Regions from separate parts of the Kineococcus aridisoli genome, predicted to be linked through region 2. Evidence: predicted binding sites of a transcription regulator. Region 2 holds the regulator's gene; the other holds the start of a gene.
The links. The regulator HspR, encoded in region 2, represses chaperone genes until heat shock. The targets are predictions, from matches to a motif close to ANTTGAGNCNGNCNGNCTCAANT.
Positions count from the first base shown of each region.

Region 1 (14,019 bases), on a different contig from region 2:
GCGGGTGCGCATGACCGTCTCCTGCATCTCGCTGGCGACGAGGTTGAGGCGGTGGCAGGCGCGGGTGAGGTCCTCGTCGCGCAGCGCGCCGGCGCGCTGGAGGATCTGGTTGCGGGCCAGGACCAGCTCACCGGCCTGGCGGACCAGGGACTCCAGCAGCTCGACGTCGACGCGGATGCTGGCCTCGACGGCGGAGGCCTTCTCGCCGGCGGGCGCGGCGGGCTTGTCGGCGGGCGCGGCGGCGACGGGCGCGGCGGCGGGCGCGGCGACGGGCGCGGGCACCGGGGCGGGTGCGGGGACCTCGGCCACGGGGGCCGGGACCTCGGCGACCGGAGCAGGGGCCTCGACGGGCGCGGGCACCTCGGCGACCGGAGCGGGGACCTCGGCGACGGGGGCGGGGACCTCGACGACGGGCGCGGGCACCTCCTCGACGGGGGCGGGGACCTCGACGACGGGCGCGGGCACCTCCTCGGCGGGCGCGGGCACCTCGGCGACCGGGGCGGGGGTCTCGGCGGGGGTCTCGGCGGGGGTCTCGGCACCGGCGCCGGCGGAGGGGGGGAGCACGGGCTGCTCGCCGTCGAGCACGGCGCGGATGGCGGCGACGACCTCGGCGACCTCGACACCGTCCTCGCTGTGCGAGGCCTCGATGGAGGACAGCAGCGCGCGGATGGTGTCGACCATGCGCAGCAGCACGTCGGTCGTCACCGGGGTCATGACCAGCTGGCCGTCGCGCAGGCGGGCCAGCAGGTTCTCGCCGACGTGGGCGACCGACTCCAGGCGCGAGAACGCCAGGAAGCCGCTGGTGCCCTTGATCGTGTGGATGGTGCGGAAGACGCTGGCGAGCAGCTCCCGCGAGCCCGGCTCCTGCTCGAGCGCGACGAGGTCGGAGTCCAGCTGGTCCAGGTTCTCGTAGCTCTCGACGAGGAACTCTTGGACGATCTCGTCCATGTCGTCCACGTGGCACTCCCGCTTCTCGCGTCGGTGCGGCCCGGTCGGGCCGCGGCGTCCTGCTCACAGTGCTCATCGGCACACGGGCGCCGGAGCTGAAACGTCACCCGTCCAGCCGATGCGCGCGGCCGGGCGGGCGGGCCGGGCGGGGCCGGGCGGACGACGAGAGGCCGGCCCCCGGGACGGGGACCGGCCTCTCGTCGTGCGGGCGTCGGTCAGGACGCGGCGCTCAGCCGGGCCAGGGCGGTCTGCACGAGCGTGATGAGGCTGTGCTTGGTGGCGGCCTTGCTGCGGGCGTCGGTGTAGACCAGCGGGACGTTCTCCGGCACGCCGAGCGCCTCGCGCACGGAGTCCAGGTCGTGCTGGGCCACGCCGTCGAAGCAGTTGACGGCGACGACGAACGGGATGCCGCGCGACTCGAAGTAGTCGACGGCCGGGAAGCACTGGTCGAGGCGGTCGGTGTCGACCAGCACGACCGCGCCGATGGCGCCCTTGACGAGGTCGTCCCACATGAACAGGAAGCGGTCCTGGCCGGGGGTGCCGAACAGGTACAGCCACAGGTTGCCCGGCAGCGCGATGCGGCCGAAGTCCATGGCGACCGTGGTCGACGTCTTGCGGTCGGAGTTCAGGCCCGCGTCGTCGACGCCGACCGAGTGCTCGGTCATGGCGGCTTCGGTGCGCAGCGGCTCGATGTCGGAGATCGAGCCGATGAAGGTCGTCTTGCCGACGGCGAACCCGCCGGCCACGACGATCTTGACGACGGTGGGCGGTGCCTGAGTGTCGGTTCCCGCGGGCGCTCCGGCTCCGGCGGGGCTCACGTCAGAGCGAGGAAATGCCATTGAGAACACTCTCCAGGACGCTGATGGTGGTCGCGGGTTGAGGTGCCGAGGTCATCGTGAGGCCGTGGATGCGGACCTTCCCGGTCTGGGAGAGGTCGCTCACCACGACGCGCACGACGCCGACCGGCAGGTGGACGTGGGCGGACAGCTCGGCGATCGACAGGTAGGACTTCTTCGTGAGTTCCAGGATCTTCCGCCGCTCCGGCGTCATCCCGACGTCGGGGTCGCTGAGCGCCTCGACGAGGGCCTCCACGGGGAGGTCGACGTTGGAGGGACGGGTCCGCCCACCGGTGACGGTGTACGGGCGGACGGTGAACTCCTCGGCGTCCTGGTCGTCGTCGTCGGACCAGAGGTCCGCACTACCAGGTGCTGTCACGTCCGGTCACCACCGGGAAGCGACGGGGGCGGAGGTGGGCAGCGCGGCCCGCATCTCCGACACCAGCTGCGGGGTCAGGACGGTCTCGGCGCGCTGCACCAGCATCGCCATCTCGTAGCCGATGAGGCCGACGTCGCAGCCCGCCTCGGCGGCGACGGCCAGGACCGAGCCGTCGGAGATGTTGACGAGGAAGAAGAACGCGTCGTCCATCTCGATGATGGCCTGGCGCACCTCGCCGGACTGCAGCTGGCGGGCGGCGCCGCGGGCCAGGCTGGAGACGCCCGAGACGATGGCGGCCAGCTGGTCGCCGGACTCGCGGTCGAGCTTCTCGGACATGGCCATGAGCAGGCCGTCGGCGGAGACGACGACGGTGTGCTGGACGCCGGAGACGCTCTTGACGAAGTTGTCGAGGAGCCAGCTGAAGTCGGCGGCCTCGGAGCTAAGCGCGGTCACAGTGGGGTTCCTCTTCTCGGGCTGGACTGTCGTTCGGTCAGGTCGGTCAGGTCGGTCGGGTGGTCTTCCCCGCGACCCCGGGACGGGGTCGAGGACTGGTGGTCAGGCGGTGCCATCGGCGCCGTCCTTCGGGTCGGCGACGGGGACGTCGCCTCCGGCGCGACCGCGCGAGACGCCGGCCTGGAAGCCGGAGAGCATCGAGCGGACGTCCGCGGGGGCGCGACGCTGCCGGTTGGCGGCGGCGCGGGCGGGGGCGGGCTTGGCCGCGGCCGCCGTGGCGCCCGCCTGGCGGCGGACCAGCGGCGCGGAGCCGGTGCCCTTGGAGGGCGTGAAGCTCTGCCCCTCGGTGAGGGCGGACAGGGCCTCGGCCGCCAGGGCGCTGCGCTGGCGCAGGGCCTCGCCGACCGAGCGGCCCGGCACCGCCGGGACGGCGGGGGCGGCGGGGGCGGCGACCTCCGCGGCCGGCACCGGCGCGGGGGCCGGGACCTCCACGGGGGCCGGGGCCACCGGCAGGACCGGGGCCGGGGCCTCGGCGGCAGCCGCCGCGACCGGGGCCGGCGCCTCCGCCGGAGCGGGAGCCGGGGCCGCGACGGGCTGCTCCACCTGCGCCGCGCGGTTCGCCTCGAGGGCGTCGAGCGCGGAGGCCGTGGTGGCCGGGGCGGCCGGGGTGGCCTCGGGGGCCTCGCCGCGCTTGCGCGAGGTCCAGAACGCCTCGGCGGCGGTCTTCGGCGGCGTCGCGGAGTCGCGCACCGGGCGCGGCCGGCGGCCGGCCTTGGGCAGGATGTCCTGCGCCGCGGCCAGGGCGGTCGGCGCCTCGGCCTTGCGCTCGCGCTTGGGCATCGCCGGGGCGGCGCTGGTGGCGGCGGCCACCGGCTTCCAGTCCGCCGCGGGGACCTCCGCCGCGGGAGCGGCGGGAGCGGCGGCCGCGGGAGCGGGGGTGGCGGCCGCGTCGGCCTTGGCCTGCGCCTGGGCGGTGCGGCGGCGGGTCGGCAGCTGCCGGCCCTCGACCTTCGTGGGCGCGGACGGGTTGACCTCGGAGCTGGCCGCGGCCTGCGCCGCGGACTCCTGCAGCGTCGCCGAGAGGGCGTCGCCGAGGCCGTCGGCCGCCAGCGGGTTGCTGACGATCGTGTCGGCACCCGTGGCCGGCGCGGCGGGCTTGCGGCTGGGCAGGCCCGCGGGGGTGGCCGGCGCGGCGTCCGGCAGCGCGGAGACCGCGGTGTCCGGCAGCGCCGGGAGCGCGGCGGGGGCGGTGTCGGCCACCGGCAGCCCGCTGTCGAGGGCGGCCAGCTCCGGCTGGCCGGCCTTGACGCTGCCCGGGGTGAACAGCGAGGCGGCGAGGACGAGCGTGACGGTGGTGCCCCGGCCCTCGGCGGTGTCGACGTGGACGTCGACGTCGAGGCGGCCGGCGAGGCGGCCGACGACGTAGAAGCCGAGGCGCTGGGCGCCGACGAACTCCGAGGCGCGGCCACCGGAGATGCGGCGGTGGGCGGTCTCGACCTCCTCGGCGCTCATGCCGAGGCCGCTGTCCCGGATGGTGACCTCGATGCCGCGCTCGGTCTCGGCGGTGCCGACGACGACGCGGGTGCCCGGGTCGGAGAAGTTCGTCGCGTTCTCGAGCAGCTCCGCCATCAGGTGCGACAGCGACAGCGCGAGGTGGCCGACGACCGGCGGGTCGACCTGCAGGGCCAGGTCCACGCGGCCGTAGTGCTCGATCTCACCGGCCGCGGTGCGGACCACGTCCGACAGCGGCAGCGGCCGGCGCAGGCGGCGGCCGGTGTTGATGCCGGCCAGCACGAGCAGGGACTCGGCGTTGCGCCGCATCCGGGTCGCCAGGTGGTCGAGGGTGAAGAGGTCCTCGAGGGTGTCGGGGTTCTCCTCGGTGCGCTCCAGCTGGTCCAGGAAGGCCAGCTGGCGGGCGAGCAGCGCCTGGTCGCGGCGGGCGACGTTGACGAACATCTCGGCGATCGAGGCGCGCAGCGCGGCCTGCTCACCGGCGATGCGGAAGGTGGTCTCGTTGAGGTCGTTGATGACCTTGGTGACCTCACCGATCTCGTCGGTGCTGGTGATCTCCAGCGGGGAGAACTCCACGCCCGGGCCCTCGCCCGGGGTCTGCATGCGCTCGACCATGCGGGGCAGCTCGTCGCGGACCTCGGTCGCGGCGGCGGCCAGGGCGCGCAGGCGGCTGCCGATGCTGCGGGCCACCGTGAGGGCGAAGAAGACGACGCCGGCGGCGACGAGCAGGGTCAGCGCGGCGAGCAGGACACCGCGCAGCAGGGCGCTGCCGGCCGCGGCGTCACCGCGGTCGGAGACGTCCTGGGCGGCGATGTCGGTGGCGGTGTTGAGGCTCTCGATGACCGTGCCGGTCCGGGTCAGCCACTCGTCGGCGCTGAGGGACGGGGCGGCCGAGCCGGCCGCGGTGAACGCGTTGCGGTCCTTGCTGACGAACGCGCGGGCCTGGGAGGCCTCGGAGGCGTTCAGGGCCGCGTCGACCCGGTCGGCGAGGTCGGCGTTGAGCAGGGAGTCCGCCTGGTCCTGGAAGAACTCCTGCTCGGCGATCGAGGTGCCGCGGATCTGCGTGACGCTGGCGGAGGTGACGCCCTCCAGGACGAGCAGGCCGGCGACCTGCTCGCGGGAGGCCGCCTCGCTCTCCTTGACCAGGTAGGCGAAACCGGCCTGGTCGCGGGCCAGGTCGCGCTCGCTGGTGTCGTCGGAGACCGCGAGCGCCAGGTCGGAGTAGGCGTTGACGAACGGGTCGTAGGCGGTGAGGGTCTGGGCGGCGGTGGTGTTGCCGCTGTCGACGATGGCGCGGACCTGGGCGATGGCGCCGGCGGCCGCCTGCGCCTTCTGCAGCGCGGCCGAGGTGGCCGAGCCGCCGTCCGCGAGGTCCACCTCGGTCAGCTCGGCGGCCAGCGCCTGGAGCGCGCCGTCGGAGGCGGTGCGGGCCGCGGCGACCTGCTCGGGCGTGACGCCCGAGCCCTCGACCAGCGACTGGACGCTGGCGAGGCGCTCCTGCTGGAGCGCGACGAGCAGCTGGCTGCCCTCGTCGGCCGTGCCGGCGAACATCGCGACGCGGCGGGTCTCGGCGGCGGAGGTGATGAGACGGACGTCGATCGCGACCGCGGCGACCAGGAGCACCGCGAGCGGGACCGAGAGGAGGACCAGGAGCCTGGCTCTGATGCTCAGGTTGCGCAGCATGTCGACCTTCCGTACGCGTGAGTGGGCTGTCAGGTGCCCACTGAGGTGGAGCAGACCTGGGGGTGATCGGGAGACGGGGTCCCCGGGTTGAGCGGAACCGGGGGAACCTCGCCCGGGCGGGTCAGCCGGCGAGCTGGTCCGCGGTGTAGAAACCGCTGTCGACGAGCACCTGCTGGACGTTGCCCGCGTCGACCGAGACGGGCTCCAGGAGCTGCGCGGGGACGTCCTTGACGCCGTTGTCCGCGGTGGTGGTCGTGGTCGGCTGCTCACCGGCCAGGACGGCCTCGGACATCCGCACCGCCGTCTCCGCGAGCTCTCGGGTGTCCTTGAACACCGTCTGCGCCTGCTGGCCGGCGAGGATCGACTTCACCGACTCCAGCTCGGCGTCCTGGCCGGTGACGACCGGCAGGGGCTGGCCGGCGCCGTAGCCGCGGGCCTGCAGCGTGGAGATGATCGAGCGGCTCATGCCGTCGTAGGGCGACAGGACCGCGTCGAGGCGCGCGGTGCCGTAGTGGGCGGTGAGCAGGTTCTCCAGGCGGGCCGCGGCGGTGGCGCCGTCCCAGCGCTCGGTGGCGATCTGGTCCATGCTGGTCTGGCCGCTGCGCACGACGAGCTCGCCGGCGTCCAGGTAGGGCTTGAGGACCTCCATGGAGCCCTCGTAGAAGCCGTAGGAGTTGGAGTCGTCGGGCGAGCCGGCGAACAGCTCGATCGTCAGCGGCCCGGTGGCGGTCTCGAGGCCGAGGCGGTCGACGACCGCCTTCGCCTGCAGGCGGCCGACCTCGGCGTTGTCGAAGGAGGCGTAGTAGTCGACGTCCGTGCTGCCGGTGAGCAGGCGGTCGTAGGCGATGACGGGGATGCCCGCGGCCTCCGCCTGCGAGAGCACGCCGGTGAGCTGGGTGCCGTCGATGGCGGCCACGACGATGACGCTGACGTCGTCGTCGATCATCCGCTGGATCTGGCTGACCTGGCTGTCGACGTCGTCCTCGCCGTACTGCAGGTCGGTGGTGAAGCCGGCGGCCTCGAAGAGGTCGACCATGCTCTTGCCGTCGGAGATCCAGCGCGTCGAGGACGTGGTCGGCATGGCGATGCCCACGCTCTTGGTGCCGGTCCTCTCGTCGGAGGCGTCGGCTCCACCGCCGCACGCCGACAGCACGAGGGCGGCGCCGACGAGCACGGCGGCGTGGCTCTTCTTCAGCACGGGCTTCTCCTTCGTCTGGGCGAGCGGTGCTCGCACCGGTGCGCTGTGGTGCTGGTGGGCTGCGGCCGGGACACTGGCGGGGTGCTCCACGGGCGTGCGGACCACCGGGCCGACGTCGTCCTGCTGGCGGGCGGCGCGGGACGCCGCTACGCCGCGCAGGCTCCGGGCGCGGACAAGCTGTCGGCGCGGTTGGCCGACACCACCGTCATCGGCCGCCTCGCGGGGGAGCTTCAGCGCTCGGCGCGGATCTTCGTCGTGGGTCACCCGCTCGCAGCACGCGCGGCGGGTCCCACGGTCACCCGGTTGCAGGAGGACCCCCCCGGAGGGGGGCCGCTGCCGGCGCTGGCGGCGGGCCTGGCGGCCGCCTCGACACCGGCCGTGGTGGTCCTGGCCGGCGACCAGCCGTTCGCGGCGAGCGCCGTGCCGCGGCTGCTGGCGGCGCTGCGGGCGCGGCGCGGCGCGCTGGCGGCGGTGGGCGTGGACGCGGGCGGCCGCCGCCAGCCGCTGCTGTCGGCGTGGCGGCGCGAGCCGGTGCTGGCGGTGCTGGGCGAGCTGGCCGCGCAGGAGCCGCTGGCCGGGCGCCCGCTGCGCGCGCTGCTGGCGCGCGTGGAGGTCGTGGAGGTCGCGGTGACCGACGCCGAGTGCCTGGACGTGGACGTGCCGGCGGACCTGGAGCGCGCGCGGGAGCTGCTCGGCCGGGCGGGCCCGGGAGGGGAAACGTAGGGTCGGCCTCGTGCGGATCGTGACCGTTGAGCAGCCCGGCGGCCCGGGGGCCCTCGTCGAGAGGGAGGCGCCCGACCCCGTCGCCGGCCCCGGCGAGGTGGTGGTGCGGGTGGCCGCGGCGGGGGTGAACCGGGCCGACGCCATGCAGCGGCGCGGGCTGTACCCGCCGCCGCCCGGTGCGCCGCAGCACCCCGGGCTGGAGGTCTCCGGGTGGATCGAGTCGCTGGGCGAGGGCGTGACGGGCTGGCGGCCCGGGGACGCGGTGTGCGCGCTGCTGGCCGGCGGCGGCTACGCCGAGCGCGTCGCCGTCCCGGCCGGTCAGCTGCTGCCGGTGCCCCAGGGCGTGGACGTGGTCGACGCCGCGGCGCTGCCGGAGGTGGCGTGCACGGTGTGGAGCACGGTGTTCACCACGGCGGGCCTGCGCCCCGGCGAGCTGCTGCTCGTGCACGGCGGTTCCAGCGGCATCGGCACGATGGCGATCCAGCTGGCCCGGCAGGTGGGGGCGCGGGTGGCGGTGACGGCGGGCTCGCCCGCCAAGCTGGCGCGCTGCGCCGAGCTGGGCGCGCAGCTGCTGGTGGACTACCGCGAGGAGGACTTCGTCGCCCGCGTGCGGGAGTTCGAGCCCGCCGGCGCGGACGTCGTGCTGGACCTGGTGGGCGCGCCCTACCTGGCCCGCAACCTCGACGTGCTGGGCACCGACGGCCGCCTGGTGGTGATCGCCACCCAGGGCGGCACCACCGCCGAGATCGACCTGGGCCTGCTGCTGCGCAAGCGGATCTCCTTGCACGCCAGGACGTTGCGTTCGAGGTCGCCGGAGGAGAAGGCGGCGGTCGTGGCCAGCGTGCGCGACCACGTGTGGCCGCTGGTCGTCGACGGCGGCGTCCGCCCCGTCGTGCACGAGCGCTTCCCGCTAGCGGAGGCCTCCCGCGCGCACGAGGTGATGGAGGGTTCCTCGCACGTGGGCAAGCTGCTGCTGGTGACGGGGGCCGGGGCGCCGGCGTGACGCCGGAGGAGTCCTCCCGGCGCTTCCCGCCGCACGTGCTGCGCGACTACGCGCTGGTGGCCGACGGGGCGCGCGGTGCGGTCGTGGGCCCGCGCGGGGACATGACGTGGCTGTGCGCGCCGACCTGGCACGACGACGCCGTCTTCGCCGCCCTGCTGGGCGGTCGCGGCGCGTTCTCGGTGACGCCGACCCACCCGTTCGTGTGGGGCGGGCACTACGAGCCGGGGACGCTGGTCTTCCGCCACCGCTGGACCTCTCGCGGCGACGGGACGGTCGACTGCCGCGACGCGCTCGCGATGCCCAGCGACCCCGAGCGCGCCGTCGTGCTGCGCGAGGTGGTCGCCGCGCAGGGCGAGGCCGAGGTCGACGTGCTGCTGGACCTGCGCGCCGGGTTCGGCACGAAGGCGCTGCGGGGCCTGCGCCGCGACGAGCGGGGGCGCTGGAGCGGGCGCACCGGGGACCTGCGGGTGCGGCTGACGGGGCTGGCGGACGCGCACGTCGAGGACGGCGTCCTGCGCCAGCGGCTGCGGGTGCCCGCCGGCACCAGCCACCACCTCGTGCTGGAGGTGGGGACCCGGCTGCCCGAGGAGCCGCCGGACCCCTGGCACGCCTGGCAGTCCACCGAGCACACCTGGCGCTCGGCGGTGCCGGAGGTCCGCGACAGCATCGCCCCGACGGAGGCGCAGCACTCGTTCGCGGTGATCCGCGGCCTGACCTCCGACGCCGGCGGCATGGTGGCGGCGGCGACGATGTCGCTGCCCGAGCACGCCGAGCGCGGGCGCAGCTACGACTACCGCTACGCCTGGGTGCGCGACCAGTGCTACGCCGGGCTCGCGCTCGCCGAGTGCGGTGCGCCGCACCCGCTGTTCGAGACGCTCGTCGGGTTCGTCACCCAGCGGGTGCTGGCCGACGGCCCCGGCATGTCGCCCGCGTACACGGTGCTCGGCGCGCCCGTGCCCGACGAGCGCCCGACGGGGCTGCCGGGCTACCCGGGCGGCTGGGACATCGCCGGCAACCACGTGCGCGGGCAGTTCCAGCTCGACGCCTTCGGCGAGGTGCTGCAGCTGCTGGCCGCCGCCGCGCGCTTCGACGTCCTCGACGCCGACGGCCGGCGCGCGGTGGAGGTGGCCGTCTCGGCGATCGAGCAGCGCTGGCAGCAGCCGGACGCGGGGATCTGGGAGATCGAGGACGACCACTGGACGCACTCGCGGCTGGAGTGCGTGGCCGGGCTGAGGTGCGTGGCCGCCGTCTCCTCCCCCGGGGACGCGGCGCGGTACTCGGCGCTGGCGGACGCGGTGCTGGCGCGGACCTCGCGCGAGGGCCTGCACCCGGTGGAGGGGCGCTGGCAGCGCAGCCCGGGGCAGCCGGGGGTGGACGCGGCGCTGCTGCGCCCGCCGCTGCACGGGGCGCTGCCGGTGGAGGACCCGCGCTCGCGCGCGACGCTGGAGGCGGTGCGCCGCGACCTGGTGGAGGACCACCACGTGTACCGCTACTCCCCCGACTCGATGCCGCTGGGCACCACCGAGGGGGCGTTCCTGCTGTGCGGCTTCCTGCTGGCGGAGGCGCTGCACGCGGCCGGCGAGGAGGTCGACGCGTTCCGCTTCTTCGAGCGCAACCGGGCCGCGTGCGGGCCGGCGGCGCTGCTCAGCGAGGAGTGGGACGTGCGCCAGCGCCAGCTGCGCGGGAACCTGCCGCAGGCCTTCGTGCACGCGGCGCTGCTGTCCAGCTCGGTGCGCCTGGCCCGCTGACGGCGAGAGCCCCGCGACCGGGGAGGTCGCGGGGCTCTCGCGGGATCGTCACTCGGCCGAGGGGGCCTCGGTGGAGGACTCGGTGGAGGAGCCGGTGGGCTCACCGGTCCCGACCGCCTGCGGGGCGGCCGCGGTGACCGCGATGCGGGTCGGCTGCGCGCTCGCGTGCGCACCGGAGACGCGCACCGTGAGCACCCCGGCGTCGTAGCTGGCGCTCACGGCGTCGGCGGCCACGGTGCTCGGCAGGGAGAAGCTGCGGCGGAAGCTGCCGTAGCGGAACTCGCTGCGGCCGCGCTGGTCGTCCGAGCGGACGTCCTTGCGCTCACCGCGGACCACGAGGCTGCCGCGCTCGACCTCGACGCTCACGTCGTCGAGGGCGACACCGGGCAGCTCCAGGCGCACGAGCGCGTCGTCGCCGTCGCGGGTGACCTCGGCGGCGGGCGCGAAGCCGCCGGTGCGGGCGGGGGTGGTGCTCGTCAGCGGCCCGAAGGCGCTGCGGACCAGGGCGTCGAACTGGGCGTCGAAGGGGCTGCGGCGCCACACGGACAGCGTGTTCATCAGTGTCCTCCTCGGACGGCTGGTGGCGCTCGGGGTGAGCGCCGTCGACTGAGCCAACGTGAGTCCCCTCGACTCAATTCCAGGGGACGGGCGCGTTCGCCCTGGGCTGACGCGCGAGGAGGACGGACCGCGGGAAGGATCGCGGCATGGACTACGTGAAGCTCGGCCGCACCGGCCTGGAGGTCTCCAAGCTCGTCCTCGGCTGCATGAGCTACGGCGACCCGCAGCGCGGGAGCCACTCCTGGACGCTGCCCGAGGAGGAGAGCGCCCCCTTCCTGCACAAGGCGCTCGACGCCGGCGTGAACTTCTTCGACACCGCCAACGTCTACTCCGACGGCTCCAGCGAGGAGATCATCGGCAAGGTGCTGCTGTCCGCGGTGCCCCGCGACCAGGTCGTCATCGCCACCAAGGTGTTCAACCGGATGCGCCCGGGCCCCAACGGGGCGGGGCTGTCGCGGCAGGCGATCCTCACCGAGATCGACAACTCGCTGCGCCGGCTGGGCACCGACTACGTCGACCTCTACCAGATCCACCGCTTCGACCCCACGGTGCCGCTGGAGGAGACGCTGCAGGCGCTGCACGACGTCGTCCAGGCCGGCAAGGTCCGCTACCTGGGGGCGTCCTCGATGTGGGCGTGGCAGTTCGCCAAGGCCCTGCACCTGCAGGAGCTCAACGGCTGGACCCGCTTCGCGACCATGCAGGACCACTACAACCTCCTCTACCGCGAGGAGGAGCGCGAGATGCTGCCGCTGTGCGCCGACGAGGGCATCGGCGTCATCCCGTGGAGCCCGCTGGCGCGCGGGAAGCTGACCCGCGACTGGGACGCCACGACCGACCGCTCGGAGACCGACGAGTTCGGCAAGACGCTCTACCGCGACTCCGACGCCGAGATCGTCGCCGCGGTCGCCCGCGTCGCCGAGCGGCGCGGCGTCCCGCGCGCGCAGGTCGCGCTGGCCTGGGTCGCGCGCAACCCCGTCGTCACGGCCCCCATCGTGGGGGCGACCAAGCCGCACCACCTCGACGACGCGATCGCGGCGGTCGACCTGCACCTGAGCGACGAGGAGGTCGCCGAGCTGGAGGCCCCCTACGAGCCCCACGAGGTCGCCGGGTTCTGACCCCTCACCCCGCCGTGGTCGTGCACCCCCCGTGCACGACCACGGCGGGTCGGTCAGGCGAGGGTGGACTTCAGGAACTGCGCGCCCTGGGCGATGGCGGCCGTGGCGGCGCGGGTGCCGCGCAGCGCGTTCAGCATGACGAAGTCGTGGGTGGTCCCGGTGTAGCGCACGGCGGTCACCGGGACCCCGGCCTCGCGCAGCTTCGCCGCGTACGCCTCGCCCTCGTCGCGCAGGACGTCGGCCTCGGCGGTGATGACCAGGGCCTGCGGCAGGCCGGCGAGCTGCTCGGTCGTGGCCCGCAGCGGCGAGGCGGTGACCTGCGCGCGCTGCGCCTCGTCGGTCGTGTACTGGTCCCAGAACCACTGCATGCCGTCGCGGCGCAGGAAGTAGCCCTCGGCGAAGCGGTGGTAGGACGGGGTGTCGAACGCGGCGTCGGTGACCGGGTAGAACAGCAGCTGCGAGCGCAGGGCGACGTCGCCGCGCTCCTCGGCCATGAGGGTCAGGGCGGCCGCCATGTTCCCGCCCACCGAGTCGCCGGCCACCGCGAGGCGGCTCGCGTCGAGGCCGAGCTCCGCGCCGTGGGTACCGATCCACTGCGCCACCGCGTAGTTCTGCTCGATGGCGACGGGGTAGCGCGCCTCGGGCGACAGGGAGTACTCGGGGAAGACGACCGCGGCGCCGGAGCCGTCGACGAGGTCGCGCACGAGACGGTCGTGGGTGGCGGCGCTGCCGAAGACCCAGCCGGCGCCGTGCAGGTACAGGACGACGGGCAGGGCGGCGCCGCTGTGGCCGCGCGGGGTGACGATGCGGACGCGCACCTGGCCGTGCGGGGTGGCGACGGAGGTCCAGGTCTCGTCGGCGGCGGGTTCGGCGGGGCCGCCGGCCTGCACACCCTCGACGGTCGCGCGCCCCTCGACCGGCCCGAGGTCGAACAGGTACGGCGGGTCGGCGGTCGCCTCGACGAACTCCTGGGCGGCGGGTTCGAGGACGACGGGCTGGTCGGTCATCTGGTGCTCCTCGGGGTGCGGTCTCGGTCTCGGTCCAGCAAGTGCATCGTACTCAATCACATCGTGCACGATGTTGTTCCCGCGACCTAGACTGCCGCGGTGACGCCCGACGCACCGGACCCCGACGCACCGGACCCCGACGCACCGGCCACCGGTCTGGCGGACATGATCTGCTTCGACCTCTACTCGGCCTCGCGGGCGATGACGGGCGTCTACCGCCCGCTGCTCGAACCGCTCGGCCTCACGTACCCCCAGTACCTGGTGGTCGTGGCCCTGCACGAGCGCGGCGAGGTCAGCGTGCGCGAGCTCGTCGCGGCCCTCGACCTCGACTACGGGACGGTCTCGCCCCTGCTGAAGCGCCTGCAGCAGAACGGGGTCGTGGATCGACGGCGCAGCGAGAGCGACGAGCGGACGGTGCTGGTGCAGTTGACGGCGGCCGGCCGGGACCTGCACGCCCGGACCCGCCACGTCCCCGACGCCGTCCGGGCCGCCCTCGGCCTCGACGTCCGGCAGACCGAGGCCCTGCACCACGTCCTGCGTTCGATCACCGAACGCAACGCCTGAGGTCAGGCCAGCGCGAGGACCGCCCGCGCCAGCGAGGCGTGCGTGACCAGCGTGGAGGCGATCCCGCTGCGCAGCACGGCGGCGGTGGCGGCGGCGCGCACGTCGCCGCAGGCCATCGCCACCACGTCCGGCACGGCGCGCAGCTGGCGGCCGGTCACGCCGACGACGCGGTCGGCCAGCGCGTCCACGTCCCGGCCGTCGGCGCCGAGGAGCACCCCGGTGACCTCGGCGACGACACCGGCCCGCGTCATCGCCGCGCGGTCGGCGTCGCCGAGGGAGTCCAGGGCGGTGG
Region 1 covers NZ_JBJLSF010000104.1:2,020-16,038, forward strand. The annotation lists gene ACRYM2_RS20365 (chemotaxis protein CheW) at 1-957, opposite strand, end outside; gene ACRYM2_RS20370 (GTP-binding protein) at 1,164-1,787, opposite strand; gene ACRYM2_RS20375 (DUF742 domain-containing protein) at 1,768-2,163, opposite strand; gene ACRYM2_RS20380 (roadblock/LC7 domain-containing protein) at 2,170-2,616, opposite strand; gene ACRYM2_RS20385 (sensor histidine kinase) at 2,719-5,811, opposite strand; gene chvE (multiple monosaccharide ABC transporter substrate-binding protein) at 5,933-7,006, opposite strand; gene ACRYM2_RS20395 (NTP transferase domain-containing protein) at 7,091-7,732, shown strand; gene ACRYM2_RS20400 (NAD(P)H-quinone oxidoreductase) at 7,743-8,735, shown strand; gene ACRYM2_RS20405 (glycoside hydrolase family 15 protein) at 8,732-10,483, shown strand; gene ACRYM2_RS20410 (Hsp20/alpha crystallin family protein) at 10,532-11,041, opposite strand; gene ACRYM2_RS20415 (aldo/keto reductase) at 11,188-12,156, shown strand; gene ACRYM2_RS20420 (alpha/beta hydrolase) at 12,210-13,163, opposite strand; gene ACRYM2_RS20425 (MarR family winged helix-turn-helix transcriptional regulator) at 13,263-13,727, shown strand; partial or broken gene ACRYM2_RS20430 (sugar-binding domain-containing protein) at 13,730-14,019, opposite strand, start outside.
Region 1: ACRYM2_RS20410 (Hsp20/alpha crystallin family protein) is a predicted target of HspR. The motif match lies at 11,098-11,120, and genes of this name have one in related genera.

Region 2 (14,939 bases):
CGAGGACTGCTGCGGGGGCGTGCGCCCTCCGACGGTGGTCGCCACGGTCTCCTCCTCCTCGCCGCGGTCAGGCGTTGATCTTGGACGTGTTGGCCTCGGCGAGCTCGTCGAGGCGGGACTTCGCGTCGGCACCGGAGTAGATGTCCTGCAGCGCCACCGCCCAGTCCTCGGTGGTCTCGAAGAACTTCGTCTGCGGGGTGAACTGGATCTTCGTGGAGTCGATGACCTTCTCGAAGGTCTCCAGGTAGCCGGGGAACTCGCCCAGCGTCTGCTTGAAGGCGCCGTCGAAGACGGAGGCGCGGGTGGGGTCGGCGAAGGTCGAGGCGGTGGCCTTGGTCATGGCCTCCTTGCCGGTCGCCCACTGCATGAACAGCCAGGCGGCCTGCTTCTTCTTCGAGGCGGCGTTCATGGCCAGCGACCACGTCCACAGGTTGGTGGCGTAGCTGCCGTCCGGGCCGGCCGGGCCGGGGTACCAGGCCAGGTTGCCGGCCTGGGCGCTGGCGCCGGCCTTCTGCTTGGGGTAGGTGGCGCTGTCGGCGTCGTAGACCATCATCGCGTTGCCGTTGCCGAGGTCGCCGGTGCACTGGGGGTAGTCGTAGGTCGTCCACGAGGTCGGGCCGGCGTTCCTGGCCAGGTCGACCCACTTCTTCGTGAAGTCGACCGCGACGTCGGAGTTCATCGCCGCGGTGTACTGGTCGCCGTCGGTGGTGTAGTCCTTGCCGCCCTCGCGGGTGAACTGCGTCATGAAGCCCGGGTGGATGGTCGCCCACGACTTGGAGCCGCGGAAGGCGACGCCGTAGCGGTTCTGCGAGCGGTCGGTGAGGTCGACGGCGAGCTGGATGAAGTCGTCGAAGGTCTCCGGCAGCGCGATGCCGCGGCTGTCGAACTCCTTCTTGTTGTAGGCGACGACGTTGGTCTCGAAGCCCCACGGGATCGCCCACTGCCCGCCGGTGCCCAGCGCGCTGCCCTTCTCGAAGTCCCAGCGCGTGGAGGTGCGCAGGCCCTCGTAGATGTCCTCGAAGTCGTACTCGTCGTTGGTGGCCGAGGAGTTCTCGATCCAGGGCGTCAGGTCCTCCATCCAGCCGGGCGGGCCGTACTGCCAGATGAAGTAGGCGCCCGTCATGAAGACGTCGTGCGCGCCCGTCTTGCCGGCGAGCTCGGTGTTCAGCTTGGTGAAGTAGTCGGCCTCGGCGACGAGGTCGGCCTGCACCTGGATTCCGGTGAGGTCGGTGAACTCCTTCAGCAGCGGCTGGAACGCCTGCTGGTAGGGGTGCGGGGTCTGCAGGATCTTGATGCTCTCGCCGGAGAGCTTCTTCCAGTCGAAGGAGCCGGTGACCTGCGAGGCGCCGTTCTCGACACCGGCGCCGGCGTCGCCACCGGTGCCCACGCCGCACCCGGTGAGCATCGGGACGGCGGCGGCACCACCCATCGCGGCGAGCAGGGAACGGCGGGTCAGCTTGCTGCTGGGGGGGTTCATGCTGCGCTCCGTTGCGTTGCGTGGACGGGTGGGTCAGGGGATGAGGGACACCTTGACGGAGTTGGCGGAGTCCGCGACGAGGTTCAGGCCCTTCTGGAACTCCTCCAGCGGCAGCTGGTGCGAGCAGATCTCGTCCATCGGCAGCCGGCCGGACTCGATGAGGCGCAGCGCCGCGGGCCAGGTGTTCTGACCCAGGTGGGCGCCGAGGACGTTGAGCTCCTTGTCGTCGCTGATGATGCTCCAGTCGACGGTGACCGGGTCCTTGAAGACGCTGTACTCCACGAAGGTGCCCAGCTTGCGCAGCAGGTTCAGGCCCTGCGGCACGGCGGAGGGGTGACCGGTGCCCTCGATGTAGACGTCGGCGCCGTAGCCGTCGGTGAGGTCCTTGACGGCCTGGACGACGTCGACCTCGGTGATGTTCATGGTGACGTCGGCGCCGCACTTGCGCGCCAGCTCCAGCTTCTGCGGGAGCGCGTCGAGGGCGATGATCCGCTGGGGGAACTTCGCGGCCGCACCGGCGATCATCCCCAGGCCGATGGGACCGCAGCCGGCCACGACGACGGTGTCGTCGAAGCGGATGTCCGCGCGCTCGACCGCGTGCAGCGCGCAGGAGAGGGGTTCGGCGTAGGCGACGTGCGCGGGCGGCAGGTCGCCGGGCGCCTTGTGCACCAGGGCTTCCGCGGGCAGCAGCACGTACTCGGCCATCGCGCCGGGGGTGCGCCGCTTGAAGCCGAACATGTCGTGCGGCTGGCACATGTGGTAGTCGCCGCGGGCGCAGTAGCGGCACTTCCAGCACGGGACGATCTGCTCGGCCACCACCCGGTCGCCCTCGACCACGCCCCAGCGCGCCGAGGCCTCGGCGTCGATGGCGACGACGCGGCCGGTGAACTCGTGGCCCGGGCTGGTCATGGTCTCCGCCCAGGCGGGGCGGTTCTCGTCGCCCCAGAACTTCGCCGCGCCGTGGTAGCACTTCAGGTCGCTGGCGCAGATGCCCACGGCCTCGACCTTCAGCAGCGCCTGGCCGGGACCGGCGACGGGGACCGGGACCTCCTCCAGGCGGTAGTCCTCGGGGCCGTGCACCACGACGGCCTTCATCGTGCTCGCCATGACTGCTCCTTCGCAGTGTCGTCGTTCGGTGACCGGAACGCTAGGGCCCGTCCGGCACACTTGTCCAGCACACTTGTGCAACGGTTCGGCCACCGCCGGACCGCACGGGTCGCTACCGTGAGGCGGACCAGGAGGGAGACCACGTGCCGAACGGGAACGGACGGTTCCCGCTGGCGCTGGCGCACACCGCCGCGACGCTCTACTACCTGCAGGACGCCACGCAGGCCGAGATCGCGGACCGGCTGGGGACGTCGCGCGCCACGGTGAGCCGCTTGCTGCGCGAGGCCCGCGAGCGCGGGCTCGTGCGCATCGAGGTGCTGCCGCTGCCGCAGGAGGACCCCGGGGACCTCGGCGACCGGCTGGCCGCCGCGCTGGGGCTGCAGCAGGTCCGGCTCTCGGCGCCGACCTCGCCCGCCCACGTGCCGGAGGCCGTCTCCCCCGTGCTCGCCGAGGTGCTGACCTCGCTGGGGCTGGCGGCCGGCGACGTCCTGCTGGTCTCCTCCGGGCGCACCGTCTACGAGATCGCCCAGCGCGAGCTGCCGCCGCTGCCGGGGGTCGTCGTCGCCCCCATGGTCGGCGGCCAGGACGAGCCCGAGGCCTGGTACCAGACCAACGAGATCACCCGGCGCATCGCCGAGGGGCTCGGCGGGGTGCCGCGCTTCCTCTACGCCCCCGCCTTCCCGGGCCGGCAGCTGCGCCGCAGCCTCGTCGCCGACCCGGAGTTCAAGCGGTTCACCACGCTGTGGGAGACCGCGCGCGCCGCCCTCATGGGGGTGGGCGCCCCGCCGCTGCAGCGCGAGTCCATCCCCGGGTTCGTCCCCACCGGGGAGGCGCCGCTGCGCGACGCGGTCGGCGACGTCGCCTCCCGCTTCTACGACGCGCAGGGGCGGGAGGTGTCCTACGAGGGCGCCGACCGCCTCATCGCCGTCCCGCTGGAGGTGCTGCGCACCGTGCCGCACCGCATCGCCGTCGCCTACGGCGCCGTCAAGGTCCCCAGCGTCCTCGCCGGCGCCCGGGGCGGCTGCTTCACCCACCTCGTCACCGACCCCGCGACGGCCGCGCAGCTGCTCGCGGCCCTGGAGGGAACCGCGTGAGCACCCCACCGACCACCCCGCCGAGCACCCCGCCCAGCGCTCCCGCCGGGGCGTTCTCCCTCACCGGCCGCCGGGCCCTGGTGACCGGCGCCTCGCAGGGGCTGGGCACCGACGTCGCCCGCGCCCTGGCCGCCGCCGGCGCCGACCTGGTGCTCAGCGCCCGCTCGCCGCAGCCGCTGCGCGCGCTCGCCGAGGACGTGCGCCGCGAGCACGGCGTGCGGGTGGCGGTCGTCCCCGCCGACCTCACCCGCGCCGGGGAGGTCGAGCGCCTGGCCACCGAGGCCCTGGCCGCCTTCGACGGCCTGGACGTGCTCGTCAACAACGCCGGCATCTCCCACCCGCAGCGCGTCGTCGACGTCGACGCGGACACCTGGGACCTGACGATGGCGGTCAACCTGCGCGCCCCGGCGCTGCTGGGCGCCCGCGTCGGCGAGGCCATGGCCGCCGCCGGCCGCGGCAGCATCGTCAACGTCTCCTCGCTGGCCGGGACGCTGGCGCTGGCCGAGCACTACGCCTACTCCTCCAGCAAGGCGGCGCTCATCATGGCCACGAAGGTCCTCGCGCTGGAGCTGGGCCCGTCGGGGGTGCGGGCCAACTCGGTCAGCCCCACGGTCGTCATGACGGAGATGGGGCAGCGGGTGTGGGGCGAGGAGGCCAAGGGCGCGCCCATGCTCGCCCGCATCCCGCTGGGCCGCTTCGTCGAACCGGCCGAGGTCGGCAGCGCCGTCGTCTACCTCGCCTCCGACGCGGCCGCGATGGTCAACGGCGTGGACCTGCGCCTGGACGGCGGGTTCGCCGTGGCCTGAACCGCCCCGCGCGCCCGCCGCGGCGGGCCGGGTCAGCCCCGCCGGCTGAGCGCCCGGCCCGCCGCGACGGCGGCGGCCAGCACCCCGGCCCCGGCCAGCACCCACGGGCCGCCGACGAGCACGGGGTCGAGCACCTGGTGGTGGGTGTCGACGCGCCCTGCCCGCGAGGCGATCGGGTGGGAGCGGGGCTCGGCGAGGACCCCGGTCTCGGTGACCGGGTCGTCGGGACGCCCGCGCACGGCGGCGCCGACCAGGCCCTCGAAGGTGTCGACGCGGTCGGCGGCGATGAGCAGCAGCCAGTGCGCGTTGCGCCCCTCGCTGAAGCGGTCGTAGGCGAAGCGCCGGATGCGGCCCGAGACGCCGTGCAGCGGAGCGCTGGTGCCGAACACCGGCGGCAGGAACGCGTGCTCGATCGAGCGCTCGCGCGGGCCGTACCGCTCCGGCTGGCGGTCCGGGAACTCCCAGCGCGCGCCGTAGGCGCCCGGGTCGAACACCTCCTGCGGGACGGAGGGGCGGTCCGCCGGGTCCAGGTCCACCCCCCAGCCGGGGATGCGCGCGCGCAGCTGCTCGGGAGTCTCGGGCAGCGGCGGCTTCTGCGGCCAGTACGCCATGGCGGGCTCCTCAGCGGTGGTTCAGGCGGCGGTGGGGACGATCAGCGGCTTGATGCACCCGTCGAGCTTCGAGGAGAAGATGTGGTACCCCTCGGCGACGTGCTCCAGCGGGATGCGGTGGGTCACCATGTCGCGCGGGCGCAGGTAGCCGTTGCGGATGTGCTCGAACAGCCGCGGCCACTGCCGCTTCACGGGGCACTGGTTCATCCGCAGCGTCAGGCCCTTGTTCATGGCGTCGCCGAACTTCACGGCGTTGGGGACGGGGCCGTAGGCGCCCATCACCGAGATCGTCGCGCCCTTGCGGACCGCGTCGATGGCCCAGTTCAGCGCCACCGGCGAACCGCCCTGCAGCTTCAGCTTGGCCCCCGCGACGTGCTGCGTGAAGTTCCCGTCCGCCTCCGCGCCCACGCAGTCGATGGCCACGTCGGCACCCAGGTGGTCGGTGATCCGCTTCAGGTGCACGACGACGTCGTCGTGCTCGGCGAAGTTCACCGTCTCCGCGTGCGCGAACTCCCGCGCCTTCTCCAGCCGGTAGTCCAGGTGGTCCACGACGATCACCCGGCCCGCGCCCATGAGCCAGGCCGAGGCCGCGGCGACGAGCCCGACCGGGCCGGCGCCGAAGACCACGACGACGTCGCCCTGGCGGATCTCGCCGAGCTGGGCGCCGAAGTAGCCCGTCGCCGTGGCGTCGGTGAGCAGCACCGCGTCCTCGTCGTGCATCCACTCGGGGATCACCACGGGGCCGACGTCGGCGAAGGGCACCCGCACGTACTCGGCCTGGCCGCCGTCGTAGCCGCCGGCGGTGTGCGAGTAGCCGTAGATCGCGCCGACCGCGGTGGCGTTGGGGTTGACGTTGTGGCAGTTGGCGAGCATCCCGCGCGCGCAGTAGAAGCAGGAGCCGCAGGAGATGTTGAAGGGCACCATGACCCGGTCGCCCGGCTCCAGGTTGCGCACCGACGGGCCCACGCTGTCGACGACGCCGATGAACTCGTGCCCGAACGTGGTGCCGACCCGGGTGTCCGGCATGAGCCCGTGGTACAGGTGCAGGTCCGAGCCGCAGATCGCCGCGAGGGTCACTCGGACGATCGCATCGTTGGGGTGCTCGATCCGCGGGACGTCCTTCTCCTCGGTGCGGATCCGGTACGGACCGCGGTACACCATGGCGCGCATGGGGCCCACTGTGCCCCCGGTCCCCCGGGCCCGCCAGCGCAGGGCCGGCACCCGCCCGGTCCGGGGGCGGCCTCAGGTGCGGGTGCGCCGCTCCAGCGCCGACAGCACGTGCTGCAGCTCCGCCGTCGCCTCGTGCAGGCGGCGGTAGGCCGGGTACAGCTCCCCGTACACCCCGGCGGCCTCCGCACCGGGTTCGGTGACCGACTCCACCCGGTTCCACGTCGCGTCCACGTCCACCGCGCCGAGGGCGACGGCGGCGAACTTCGCGTCCCCCAGCGAGGCGCCGATGCGCTCGGCGGGCAGCTCCTGCGGCAGGCCGGTGACGTCGGTGACGATCTGCGGCCACAGCGCCGAGCCCGTGCCGCCGCCGACGGCGACGACGCGGCGGATGTCCACCCCCGCCGCGCGCATCTCGTCGAGGTTGTGCCGCACGCCGAAGGCCGTCGCCTCCAGCAGGGCGCGGTCCACCTCCCCGCGGGTGGTGCGCAGCGTCAGGCCGAGCAGGGCGCCGCGGGCGTCGGCGTCGGCGAAGGGGGTGCGCTCACCGGCGAAGTAGGGCAGCGCCACCAGCCCGTTCGCGCCGGGCGGCGCGGCCGCGGCCTCGCCGACCAGGGCACCGACCTCCGGGGAGCCGATCGTCTCCCGCCACCACTCCACGGCGCTGCCGGAGCTGGCCATGCCCGCCGCCAGCGTGCTCTGCCCCGGGCGGTTGCCCGCCGTCCCCCACAGCGAGGGGTGGCAGCGCGGACCGTCGGTGACGGCGATGAAGAACGTCGTCGAGCCGTACATGACCATGAGGTCGCCGGGGCGGCCGACGTCGACGCTCTCGGCCTCCGCCCACGCGTCGCAGGTGCCGGCGGCCACGGGGGTGCCGGCCGGGATGCCGGTGGCCGCCGCGGCGTCCGCGGTCACCGCGCCCACGCGCTCGGAGGGCCAGACCAGGCGGGGCATCGGCAGCCCGGGGGCGACCTGCTCGCAGCGCTCGGCGATCCAGGCGGCCTCGTGCCGGTCGTACAGCGGGGTCGACTGGCTCGCGGAGAGCCGGTCCAGCACGTACTCGCCGGTCAGCCGGAAGGCCAGGTACGAGTTCGACATGAAGAAGTAGCGGGCGCGGGCGAAGACCTCCGGCTCGTGGCGGCGCAGCCACTCCAGCTTGCCGCCGGCGGCCTGGGTGGACATCCGCGAACCGCAGCGGCGCAGCAGGTCCTCGGTGCCGTAGCGCTCCTCCAGGTCGGCGGCCTCCTGCACGGAACGGGTGTCCACCCCGTACAGCACGGCCGGGCGCAGCGGCCGGCCGCTCCCGTCGGCCAGCAGCACGGTCGGCCCGATGCCGCTGGCGCAGACGGCGGCGACCCGTCCCGCGGCCGGGTCGGCGGGATCGCCCGCGCGGGCGGTCAGCTCGCGCGCGATGGCGCAGAAGTCGGCCCACCACACCGCGTCGGCGTCGTGCTCGACGTAGCCGGGGCGGGGGTGGTCGGTGCGGTGGCGGCGCGAGGCGCGGGCCAGCACCCTGCCGTCCAGGGTGGCGAGCACGCCCTTGCTGCTGCCGGTGCCGATGTCGACCCCGAGCAGCAGGTCCCGCTGTGACTGCACTTCGCACGCCTCCTCGCGCCGGTCCTGCGCGCATCCTGTCACCGGCCTCCCCGGGCCGCGGCGCTGGACCCCGGCCCCGGACCGGCGCCACCCCACAGGCGCAGCTTGCCCGGGGCCCGCACCAGCCAGACGGCGCTCACCCGCCCGTCGCGGACGTCGAAGCCCGCGACACCGGTGACCGCCCCCGCCTCGCGGAGCACCACTCCCGGCAGCCCGCCGACCTCGGCGTCGACGAGTTCGACGTGCGACCACTTCGCCAGGGCGCCGAGCAGGTAGCGGGCCACCCGCTCGGCACCGACGACGGCGTTCGGCGCGGCGCGCACCCGGCCGCCGCCGTCGGTGCGCGCGCTGACCCCCGGGTCGAGCAGGAGCACCAGCGCCTGCAGGTCACCGGCCGCGCAGGCGCGCAGGAACGCCCGCACGACCTCCCGGTGGTCCTCGTCGGCGGCGGCCCGGCGGCGGCCCTCCCGGATGTCGCGCCGGGCCGTCGAGGCGAGCTTGCGGCAGGCCTGCGGAGTGCGGCCGACGACCTCGGCGACGTCCTCGAACGGCAGCGCGAACACCTCGTGCAGCACGAAGGCCACCCGCTGGGCCGGGGTCAGCGCGTCCAGCGCCACCAGCAGCGCCATCCGCACCGACTCGTCCACGGTGATGCGCTCGGCCGGGTCGGGCGGCCCCTGCCACCCCGCCCCGGGCACCGGCTCCGGCAGCCACTGCCCGACGCAGCGCTCCCGGCGCACGCGCGCCGACCCCAGGACGTCCAGGCAGACGCGGCCCACCACCCGCGTCAACCACGCCTGGGGGTTGAGCACCGCCGCCCGCTCCTCCTCGGCGAGCGCGTACCAGCGGGCGTAGGTCTCCTGGACGGCGTCCTCGGCGTCGGCCGACGTGCCCAGCAGCCGGAACGCCACGTCGAGCAGGTGGCGCCGCTCACCGGCGACCCCGCCCGCGCCCTCGTCCGCGCCCTCGTCCGCGCCCTCGCCCGCGCCCTCGCTCACCCCGCGGATGCTGCCGGTGCCCGCCCCCGCTGCGCCAGCCACCGCTCGAAGGTCAGCCGCCCGCGGTCGGCACCCGGCCCGCCCAGCAGCGAGCCGTCGCGCGCCGCCGCGCCGAAGGCGCCCGGCAGGGGCACCTCCAGCACCGCACCCCGCCGGCCCGCCGCCGCCGCCCACGCCCGCGCGAGGTCGGCCAGCCGCTCCTCCCGCGGCCCCGCCAGGTCGGCCACGCGCCCGGCCGGACCCGCCGCCACGAGCGAGGCGATGCGTTCGGCGACCTCCCGCGCGGCGACCGGCTCGCACCGCGCCCGCGGGACCACGGCCAGCGGCCCCACCGCGGACCGCTCGAGGAACTGCGCCGCGAACTCGTGGAACTGGGTGGCCCGCAGCACCGTCCAGGGCACCGGCCCCTGCGCGACCAGGGCCTCCTGCACGAGCTTGCCGGCGTAGTGGCCGAACGGCGCGCGGTCGGTGCCGACGACCGAGAGCACCAGGTGGTGCCGCACCCCCGCCCGCGCCGCCGCGGCGAGCAGGTGCTCCGTGGCGGGGCGGAAGAAGCGGACCGAACCCGCCGAGGAGGTGGCCGTGGTGGAGGTGACGTCGACGACGGTCCCCACCCCGGCGAGCGCGGCGTCCAGGCCGACGCCGGTGAGCAGGTCGACCCCGGTGGCGCGGGCGAGCACGACCACGTCGTGGCCCCGCTCGCGCAGGAGGTCGACGACGTGCCGGCCCGCGGTCCCGGTGCCCCCGGCGACGGCGGTGCGTCCAGTGCTCTGCATCCCCCTCAGACGACGCAGCCGCCCGGGACGTGACGCGCGCCGCCGCGACGGGTCACCCCGCCCGCCGCTCCCGCCTACCGCCCGCCGGTGCCGAGCGCCGCCTCGAACAGCTCGCGGTGGCGGGCCACGTGCTCGGCGTCGGAGCGGTAGAGGCGGTCGTGGCCGGCCGCGACGTGCCCGGCGAACGCCGCGCTGCCCGCCGCGGCCTGCTCGTGCATGAACCGCACCAGCCCCTCCAGGGAGGCGATCACCGCGTCCAGCAGCCCGGCGCGCTCGCGCTCGCCGAGGCCGTAGACGTCGCAGAACACCGCCAGCCTGCGGGCGTGCTCGGCCACGTCCCCGCGCACGCCGTCGGCCTCCGGCGACGACAGCGGCACCCAGCGGTAGGCCCCGGCCGCCACGTCGAGCAGCCGGGCACCCGGCCGGGCGGTGTCGAAGTCGATGAGGCCGACGACCCGCTCGCCGTCGAGGACGCAGTTGTGCGGGGCGAAGTCCCCGTGGCAGACGACCTCGACGGGTTCCTCCACGGGCAGCACCCAGCCCTCGCGCGGCAGCTCCCGCGCGAACCGCGCGGTGACGTCGTGGTACTCGCGCAGCAGCGCCGCCGCCGAGCGCAGCGCCGCCTCCGAGGCGGCCGCGTCGGTCACCGGGTAGTTCGACACCCGCCCGGGCAGGAAGTCCAGCTCCTCCAGGCCGCCGGCGGTGCCGTGCACGCGGGGGGCGGCGCGGAAACCCTCCCGCTCCAGCCGGCGCAGCAGCTCGTGCACGCGCGGCGTCCACGCCCCGACGGGGCGCAGGACGCGGTCCCCGCGGCGCACCACCCGGTTCACGCCGCCACCGGTCAGGACCTCCTCGTCCGGCGCCTCGCCCGGTACCTGGCCCGGTACCTGGCCCTGCTCCTCGTGCACCGACCCAGCCTGGACCGGCCGCTCCCGGCGGTCCAGCGGGTTTCAGCGCGGTGAGCGCGCGCGCCGCTCCAGCACCGGGGCCGGGGAGGACCACGGGGCCACGGCGAGCTCGGGCTCCACCGCCCGGGCGTCCTCGCCCAGGAGCGTCGCGGGGGCGCCGTCGAGCGGGTGGCGCAGCAGCGAGCCGGCACCGGCGCCGGCGCTGCGGCCCGCGACGACCAGCGCACCGTCCGGGGCGACGACGAGGTCGTCGACGAACTCCGGTGCGGTGCCGAGGTCGCGGTGCACGCCGCCGTCCAGGCCGACCAGGCTCAGCTGCCGGGAGGTGCCGGTGGTGCGCGCGAGCACCAGCTCCGCGGTCCCGGTGAACCGGGCGCGCCGCTCCAGGACGCCGTCCGTGCGCACCCGGTGTGCCGTGCCCGCGGCGACGTCGACGAGCACGACGTCGCCGTCGCGGTGGGTCAGCGCCAGCCTCGCCGAGTCCGGGGAGAAGGAGGCGTCCGCGGCGTCCTCCGCGCCCGCGACGACGACCTGGGCGCCGGTGGCGACGTCCGCGACGACGAGCTGCGTCGGCGCCGCGGCGCAGACGTCGGGACCGCTCTCCACCCACGCGAGCGTGCGCCCGTCCGGGGACGCGCGCAGCTGCGCGGCGGTCGCGGCGGCCGTGCCCAGCGCGCGCTGCGCGCCGTCGGCGGTGCGGTGCACGAGCTCCACGCGGGTGAGGCGGTCGGGGTCGGTGCAGTCCGTCGGCGACCAGGCGGAGCGGTGGAACCAGCTGAGCGCACCGTCCGGCGCCCACGTCAGCGAGCGGGAGTCGCCGGGGGCGTCCAGCCGCTGCCGCCCGCTGCCGTCGGCGGCGGCGACCTGCACGCTGCCCAGGTCGTCGTCGCCGTGGCCGATCCACGCGATGCGCGTGCCGTCCGGCGAGAAGTGCACGTCGTGCGCGGAACCCTCGGCGATCCGCCACTGCCGGCCGGTGCCGGTGTCCAGGCCGAACAGCCCCGGTTCGCCGTCGGCGCCGTCGTGGCCGGCGAAGGCGAGCACCGGACCGGACGGCGCCTCCTCGCGCGCGCCCACCTGCTGCGCCCCCGCCGGGGCCGCCGCCCCCACCAGCAGCACGGCCAGCGCGGCGGCCGCTCCCGCGCCCGCCCGCACCCCTGCTCGCGCGTCGCCCCCCACGGCTCCCCCTCGCCTCGTCCTCACCTCATCCCAGCACCTCGGCTCCCGCGGCGCAGGCGAACGAGCAGGACGACCGCGGTGGCCAGCAGGACCGCGGGGGCCGCGCGCCGGCGGCCGGTGCCGACGGGCAGCGCGTGGTCGACGGCGTCCTTGACGCGGTCGGAGACGGCCAGCGGGATCCCGGCGAGCACGTTGCCCGGGGGTTCGCGCGGGATCCTCGGGTGCGGGCGCGTCGGCGAGGTGCGGCGCTGCACCTCCCAGGCCGCCCCGATCGCCCGCAGCTGCTCGACGCCGACGGCCTGCTGCAGCCGAGGCAGCAGGTCGTCCTCCTCGTCGTGCGCGTCGTGGCGGATCACCTCGAAGGCGTGGCGCACCGTCGCGTCGTAGTCCGCGGAGGAGGGGTCGGCGCGCTGCAGCTGCTCCAGCGCGTCGTTGACGCTCTGGTGGTCGCCCTCGATGTGCCGGGTCAGCTCGTCGTCGTCCCCGGCGAGGAACTTGCGGTAGGCGGGGAAGAGGACCGTCTCCTCGGCGAAGGCGTGCCGCAGGGCGCGCTCACCGACCTGCGCGACGATCCGCCCGCGCTCGGCGGGGCTGCCCGCCGCGTCGTAGGAGCGCATCAGCGCGTCGAGCTCGGCGTGGTCGCGGCTCTGCCGGGACAGGATGCTGCCCGGGCCGCCGCGCTCCTCCTCGGACTGGTCGGCCACCGAGCGCAGCCCGTCGTGGCGTGGGTTCGTCATGGGAGTCCCCTGCCCCGCGCGGACCGCTCCCACACGCCCCGCCCGCGCGCCGGTCAGAGCGGGAAGGGCACCACGCACGTCGGGGAGCCCACCGCGGCGGTGGAGCGGTCGACGACGACGAGGTCGTCGTCGAGGGCGAGGTGGACGACGAGGTCGGAGTCCTGGGCCGCGACGTACACGTGGGGGCCCAGCACGGCGACGTGGCGGGGGTTGAGCGCGCCGATCGCGACGTCGCGCACCGGGCGCGCGGTGCCGTCGACGACCTCGTGCAGCGTGAGGACCTCCGCGCGGCGGTTGGCCACGACCAGGCCCCAGGGCGCCACCGCGACCTCGGAGGGGTACGTGCGCTGCTCGACGGGCACGGCCAGGGCGGGGTGCACGACCGGGTCGGACAGCCGGCCGTCGTCGACGGCGAGGCTGGTGAGCGTGGCGGCGAGCTCACCGGTCACGTGCAGCCGGCCGCCGTGCAGCCGGGCGTGGCGCGGGCCGGTGCCCGGCGCCAGGGCGAGCACCTGGACGGGCTCGGCGGACAGCCGCGCACCCTCCAGCGCGTGCACGCGCAGCTCGTCGGTGCCCAGGTCGCAGACCACGACGTGCCGCTCGTCCAGGAAGAGGGTCGAGTGCGGGTGGGAGGCCTCCTGCCGCTCCGCCTCCGGGCCGCAGCCCTGCGCGCGCAGCACCTGCTCCGGGCCGGTGACCGCGCCGTGCGCCAGGCCCAGCACACCCGCGCCGCCGCCGTAGTTGGCGGCGACGAGCAGCGCGCCCGACGGCGCCACGGACAGGTGGCAGGGCGCGGCGCCGCCGCTGGGCACCTGCGCGAGCACCTCCCAGCGCCCGCCCTCGAAGCGGCGCGAGGAGACCAGGCCCTCGTCGAGCTCGTGGGCGGCGTGCAGCACGCCGCCCGGGCCGGCGGCCAGGAAGGAGGGCGAGGGGCACTCGTCGACGGAGACGACGCCGCCGAGGCGGCCGGTGCCCGGGTCGCGCTCCAGCAGCGTCACGCCCGCACCGCGCCCGCCCGTGGCGGAGGTGTAGGAACCGACGGCGAGGACGGTGGTCGCGGGGTCGCTGCTCACGTGCCCATCGTGCCCGCTGCGCTTCAGCGCTGGTGGGAGCGCTGGTGCTCGGGTCGCCAGACGACCAGCGCCGTCGAGCGCTGCGACTCCGGCCGCCGCCCCAGGGGCGTGGCGACGATGTCGCCGGCCATCCCGGCCGCGAAGATGCGCCGCGCCTGCTGGCGCACCAGGGCGATCTCGGACTCCAGCGCCTCCACGCGCTTGCCGAGCGCCAGCACCTGGTTCTCCAGCTCGAGGATGCGCTTGATGCCCGCGAGGTTCACGCCGTCCTCCTGGGACAGCCGCTGCACCTCGCGCAGCTGCGCGATGTCGCGCGCGGAGTAGCGGCGCCCGCGCCCGCGCGCCCGGCTGGGCGAGACGAGGCCGAGGCGGTCGTACTGCCGCAGCGTCTGCGGGTGCATCCCCGCCAGCTCCGCGGCGACCGAGATCACGAACACCGCGCTGTCGTCGTCGTACACCTCCCACCCCTCCCTCTCGTCCTCCTGCCCGCACCGCGCGGTGGCCGTGCCCGGGGACGGGCACGGCCACCGCGGCGGGGGTCTCAGCTGCGGGCGCGCTCGGCCAGGCCCGCGCGCGGGTCCTCGCCGGCGGTCGCCTTCGCGAAGGCCTCCACGGCCTCGCGCACCGCGCCGTCGACGCGCTGCGGCACCACGACCTCCACGGTCACCAGCAGGTCGCCGCGCTCGTCGTCGGCGCGCGAGCGCTTGACGCCGCGGCCCTTCAGCCGCAGCGAGCGCCCGGACGGGGTCCCCGCGGGGACCTTCACCCGGACCGTCGAGCCGTCCAGCGTCGGCACGTCCACGGTGGCGCCGAGGACGGCCTCGTCGAAGGACACCGGCAGCGTCATCCGCAGGTCGTCGCCCTCCCGGCGGAACACCGGGTGCGGTTCGACGTGCACGGTGACCAGCAGGTCCCCGGCGCTGCCGCCCGGTCCCTGCACGCCCTTGCCGCGCAGGCGGACCTTCTGGCCGTCGCGCACGCCCTGCGGCAGCCGCGCGTTGACCGTGCGGGCCGGCCCGCCGCGCGGGTCGGGCACGCGCAGCGCGACCGCCTTGCCGTCGAGGGCGTCGCGGAAGGACACCCGCGCGGACGCCTCGATGTCCTGGCCGCGCGGCGGCGCCTGGGCCGGGCCGCCGCCGAAACCACCGGCACCGGCACCGGCCTGGCCGAAGAGCCCGCCGAGCAGGTCCTCGAAACCACCGGCACCGGCACCGGGCCCGCCGGGGGTGCCGAAGCGCACCCCGCCGGGCGCGCGGCCGGCCTGGCCGAAGAGCCCGCCGAGCAGGTCCTCGAAACCCGCACCGCCGGCGGGGCCCCCGGCTCCCCCGGAGGAGAACCGGGCGCCGCCGCCGACCATGGCGCGGACGCCGTCGTACTGGCGGCGCTGCTCGGGGTCGGACAGGACCGCGT
Region 2 covers NZ_JBJLSF010000044.1:10,216-25,154, reverse strand. The annotation lists gene ACRYM2_RS13370 (extracellular solute-binding protein) at 68-1,477, opposite strand; gene ACRYM2_RS13365 (zinc-binding dehydrogenase) at 1,511-2,584, opposite strand; gene ACRYM2_RS13360 (sugar-binding transcriptional regulator) at 2,728-3,678, shown strand; gene ACRYM2_RS13355 (SDR family NAD(P)-dependent oxidoreductase) at 3,675-4,484, shown strand; gene ACRYM2_RS13350 (hypothetical protein) at 4,517-5,095, opposite strand; gene ACRYM2_RS13345 (zinc-dependent alcohol dehydrogenase) at 5,117-6,265, opposite strand; gene ACRYM2_RS13340 (FGGY-family carbohydrate kinase) at 6,338-7,858, opposite strand; gene sigJ (RNA polymerase sigma factor SigJ) at 7,897-8,856, opposite strand; gene ACRYM2_RS13330 (SDR family oxidoreductase) at 8,853-9,632, opposite strand; gene ACRYM2_RS13325 (phosphotransferase) at 9,707-10,540, opposite strand; gene ACRYM2_RS13320 (TolB family protein) at 10,583-11,719, opposite strand; gene ACRYM2_RS13315 (hemerythrin domain-containing protein) at 11,740-12,456, opposite strand; gene ACRYM2_RS13310 (beta-propeller fold lactonase family protein) at 12,510-13,529, opposite strand; gene ACRYM2_RS13305 (heat shock protein transcriptional repressor HspR) at 13,553-13,987, opposite strand; gene ACRYM2_RS13300 (DnaJ C-terminal domain-containing protein) at 14,071-14,939, opposite strand, start outside.